Regions from separate parts of the Ancylobacter mangrovi genome, predicted to be linked through region 1. Evidence: predicted binding sites of a transcription regulator. Region 1 holds the regulator's gene; the other holds the start of a gene.
What was found. Region 1 encodes HrcA, which represses chaperone genes, less so after heat shock. Its sites were predicted from a motif close to GTTAGCACTCNCNNNNNGNGAGTGCTAAC; they were not measured.

Region 2: groES (co-chaperone GroES) is a predicted target of HrcA. The motif match lies at 973-1,001, and genes of this name have one in related genera.

The regions. Positions count from the first base shown of each region.
Region 1 is NZ_JANTHY010000002.1:639,247-641,445, reverse strand. It holds gene grpE (nucleotide exchange factor GrpE) at 1-579, opposite strand, end outside; gene hrcA (heat-inducible transcriptional repressor HrcA) at 674-1,774, opposite strand; gene rph (ribonuclease PH) at 1,907-2,199, shown strand, end outside.
Region 2 is NZ_JANTHY010000001.1:273,487-275,685, reverse strand. It holds gene groL (chaperonin GroEL) at 1-527, opposite strand, end outside; gene groES (co-chaperone GroES) at 623-919, opposite strand; gene NVS83_RS01190 (phasin) at 1,182-1,691, opposite strand; gene NVS83_RS01185 (phasin family protein) at 1,950-2,199, opposite strand, start outside.

The DNA.
Region 1 (2,199 bases):
GCCGCCCTTGGATACGCCGACCAGCGCCGGGCGCAGCACCCGCCCGCCGATCGTGTAGCCGGGCTGGATCACCTGCACGACCGTGCCGGAGGGCACGTCCTCGTTCGGCACCTCGAACATCGCCTGATGGAGGTTCGGGTCGAACTTCGACCCCTCCGCCTCGATGCGCGCCACGCCATGCTTGGTGAGCGTCTGGTTCAGCGCGCGGGAGGTCAGCTCGATGCCGTCGATCAGCGTCTTCAGCGTGCCCTCGGCGGCGGCGCGGGCCTCGGCGTCGATGGCGCCCATGGCGCGCTCGAAATCGTCGGCCACGGTCAGCACGTCGCGGGCGAAGCTGGTGATGCCGTAGACCTTGGCGTCCGCCACCTCGCGCTCGGCGCGCCGGCGCACATTGTCCGCCTCGGCGAAGGCGCGCAGGAACTTGTCCTTCAGGCTCGCGACCTCGGCCTCGAGGCGTTCCTTCTCGGCCGCCCACGGGGCGGCGTCATCCGCCGGGGCCGCCGCCGCGCCGATCTCCTCGTCGGGAGTGCCGGGCGTTGCGTCGGTCTGGTCCGCCGGATTGCGGGAATTATCGCTCATAAGTACCTCGTCGGGAGAAATTTCGCGTCCGCCGACCCTGTCAGGCGGCCATTTCGTGCAGACCTGCGCCATATCGGGGTGCGGGCATGAAAAATCAAGCCGCGTCGGCCCCGGGGCCGGCCAAGACGCGGCTTACCACCCGGGCGGTGAAGTCGACCATCGGCACGATGCGGGCATAGTTCAGCCGCGTCGGCCCGATCACGCCGAGCACGCCCACCACCCGGCCCTGGCCGTCGCGATAGGGGGCGACGATGGTGGAGGAGCCCGACAGCGAGAACAGCTTGTTCTCCGAGCCGATAAAGATGCGCAGCGCCTGCGCCTCCTCGGCGCGGCCGAGCAGGTCGACCACCTCCTGCTTGCCCTCGAGATCATCGAACAGCAGGCGCACCCGCTCCAGGTCCTCGATCGCCTTGAGGTCGTGCAGCAGCCGGGTCTGGCCGCGCACGATCAGCCGGCGCTCGGCCTTGTCGCCGCCGGACCAGCTCGCGAGCCCGGTCTCGACCACATGGGCGGTGAGCGCGTCGAGCTCGGCCCGGCGCTCGGCGAGCGCACGCTCCACCTCGGCGCGCAGCTCCGCCAGCGTGCGCCCATGGGTGCGGGCGTTGAGGAAGTTGGTGGCCTCGACCAGCGCCGAGGCGGGAAGCCCGGTCGGCAGCGGCACCAGCCGGTTCTCCACCTCGCCGTCCTCGGAGACGAGGATCAGCAGCGCCCGCGTGGTGTCGAGCGGCACGAACTCGATGTGCTTGAGCCGCCCGTCGACCCGGCTCGCGGTCACGATGCCCGCCCCGCGCGACAGGCCGGACAGCATGTTGGAGGCTTCCGCCAGCACGCCCTCGACCGATTGCGCCAGCGCTGCGGCGCGCACCTGCGCCTCGATCGCGTTGCGTTCCTCCTCCGAGACGTCGCCGATCTCCAGCAGCGCGTCGACGAAGAAGCGCAGCCCGCGCTCGGTCGGCAGCCGCCCGGCGCTGGTGTGCGGGGCGAAGATCAGCCCGGCCGCCTCGAGATCCGCCATGACGTTGCGCACCGAGGCCGGCGAGAGCGTCATCGGGATGAGGCGTGAAATGTTGCGCGACCCCGCCGGCTCGCCGGTCGCGAGATAGGTCTCGACGATCTGGCGGAAGATCTCGCGCGAGCGCTCGTCGAGCCGCGCGAGTTGCGGGGTGGTGGCGGTGAGAAGCGGATCGAGTGGCATCGCGCTGCTGAATCCTGACGTGACACCGCTATATTTCGGTATTCATCATGCCGGTTCAAGCGATCTGCGGACTTGAGCGCGGATGGCGCGCCCCGTACAAGGGCCGGCCGAAACCTGAAGAGAGTGCCCCGCATGCGCCCCTCCCGCCGCGCCACCGACGAGATGCGAGCCGTCAGCTTCGAACGCGGGGTGCTGCGCCACGCCGAGGGAAGCTGCCTGGTCAAGTTCGGTGAGACCCACGTCCTGGTCGCCGCCACGCTGGAAGAGCGCCTGCCGCCCTGGCTCAAGGGGCAGGGGCGCGGCTGGGTGACGGCCGAATACGGCATGCTGCCGCGCGCCACCCATGAGCGCACGCGCCGCGAGGTCACCGCCGGCAAGCCGACCGGCCGCACCATGGAGATCCAGCGCCTGATCGGGCGCTCGCT
Region 2 (2,199 bases), on a different contig from region 1:
GTGATGACGCCCTCGTTGCCGACCTTCTGCATCGCGCCGGCGATCATCTCGCCGATCGAGGCGTCGCCATTGGCGGAGATGGTGCCGACCTGGGCGACTTCGCCGGTCGACTTCACCTTCTTCGCGCGCTTGACGATATCGTTGATCGCCTCGACCACGGCGAGATCGATGCCGCGCTTGAGGTCCATCGGGTTCATGCCGGCGGCAACCGCCTTGGCGCCTTCCTTCACGATGGCCTGGGCCAGCACGGTGGCGGTGGTCGTGCCGTCGCCGGCGAGGTCATTGGTCTTCGAGGCCACTTCGCGCACCATCTGCGCGCCCATGTTCTCGAACTTGTCCTCGAGCTCGATCTCCTTGGCGACGGTGACGCCGTCCTTGGTGATGCGCGGGGCGCCGAAGCTCTTCTCGATGACGACGTTGCGGCCCTTCGGGCCCAGCGTCACCTTCACCGCATTGGCGAGGATGTCGACGCCGCGCAGCATCTTGTCGCGCGCGTCACTGGAGAATTTTACGTCCTTGGCAGCCATCTGGCCTACTCCTGAAAGGGGTTGCTCGCGGACCCCCGCGGCGGCGCCATGTCGGGCCGGCCGGGTCCGCGCGTCCTGGTCGGATCAGCCGGCGTTCAGCCGACGATGCCCATGACGTCCGATTCCTTCATGATCAGGAGGTCCTGACCGTCGATCTTGACCTCGGTGCCGGACCACTTGCCGAACAGCACCTTGTCGCCGGCCTTCACGTCGAGCGGGACCAGCTTGCCCGCCTCGTCGCGCGCGCCGGGGCCGACCGCGACCACTTCGCCCTGGGAGGGCTTTTCCTTCGCGGTGTCGGGGATGATGATGCCGCCGGCGGTCTTCTCTTCCGCGTCGAGGCGCTTCACCACGATACGATCATGCAGGGGGCGGAACTTCAGCTTGGCCATTGATGGCTCCTCGGGTCATCCTGTCACGCGCCGCCTGGGCGCTCGGGTGCACGTCTAGCACTCTTCCAGAGCGAGTGCCAAAAGCGCAGCGGAGATAGGCAGGCCGCGAAAGGGAGTCAAGCCGCGCGAGGCGTCGAATTCCGGCGGCGGGCGCGAAAATATCTAGCCCGGAAAGGCGGCATGAAAAAACCCGGCCCGCAGCGCGGACCGGGCTTGGCGCGGCGAGGCCGCGCGGAAGGGACGGAAGCGGGGCGGAACGCCCTCAGGCCGCCGACTTCTTGATGGTCTTCTCGACCGAAGCCTTGATCGGCTCGGCGGTGTCGGTCGCCACCTTCTGGGCGATGGACGAGAGTTCCTTCGCCTGCGCCGACATCACGTCGAACTGCTTGCGCATGTGACCGGTCGAAAGCTCGACCGCCTCGGACACGCTCTTGGCACCGAGCAGCGCGCCCATGTAGTCGAAGGCCGCGTTCACGTTGGTGCGCAGCGATTCCAGCGCCAGCGTGTTGTATTCGGTCACGCCCTTGGAGGCGGTGGTGTAGGTGTCCTCGAGGAGGTCGGTGGTCTCCTCGGCGCTGTTCTTCAGCTTCTCATAGGTCTCGCGCGCGCTCTGCACGCTCTTCTCGGCCATCTCGCGCATGACCGCGGGGACCTCGAGCGACGCCATGTCGATCTTCGGAAGCTCGAATTTGGCGAACGCGGCCTCGAAAGAGGGCGGGGCCGCCTTCGCGCTCTTCTTGGGGGCAGGCGTGACGGGAGTAGCCTCAGCCATTTCTTCTCTCCTCATCGCGGTGACAACCAGGAAGGTCGCGATCGTTCCCGCGTCGACGATCGCACCTTGCGCGTGGAAGACGCGACACCCGATGATGAGCGGGGGTCCTTCCTGACGTCGCACTCCCTAATTGTGCATTGCAATATCATATTGCAATGCACAATCAACCCCGGATGACTGATTTTTCTGCAAGGCCGCCCCGGTACGGCCCATTTGCAGGGCGCCCGGCCCTCTTTTCTCGGCCCTGCTTGTTGGGCCTTACTTCTTCGGCTTGGCGCCGGGCGTGCCCATCGCGGCCGCCGAGGCGCCGTGCTCGCCGAGCACCTTGGCCTGCTCGGTCAGGCGCGCAGCCTGCTCGCGCACGAAGTCGGCCTGCAGGCGCGGCCAGTCGTCGAAGCTCTGCGCCCTGGCGATGCGTGCCGCGAAGTCGAAGGCGGCGGCGATGTTCGCCTCGGCGAAATCGAGCGTCGTGCGGCCGATCTCGCGCACGTTCTCATGCGCAGCATCG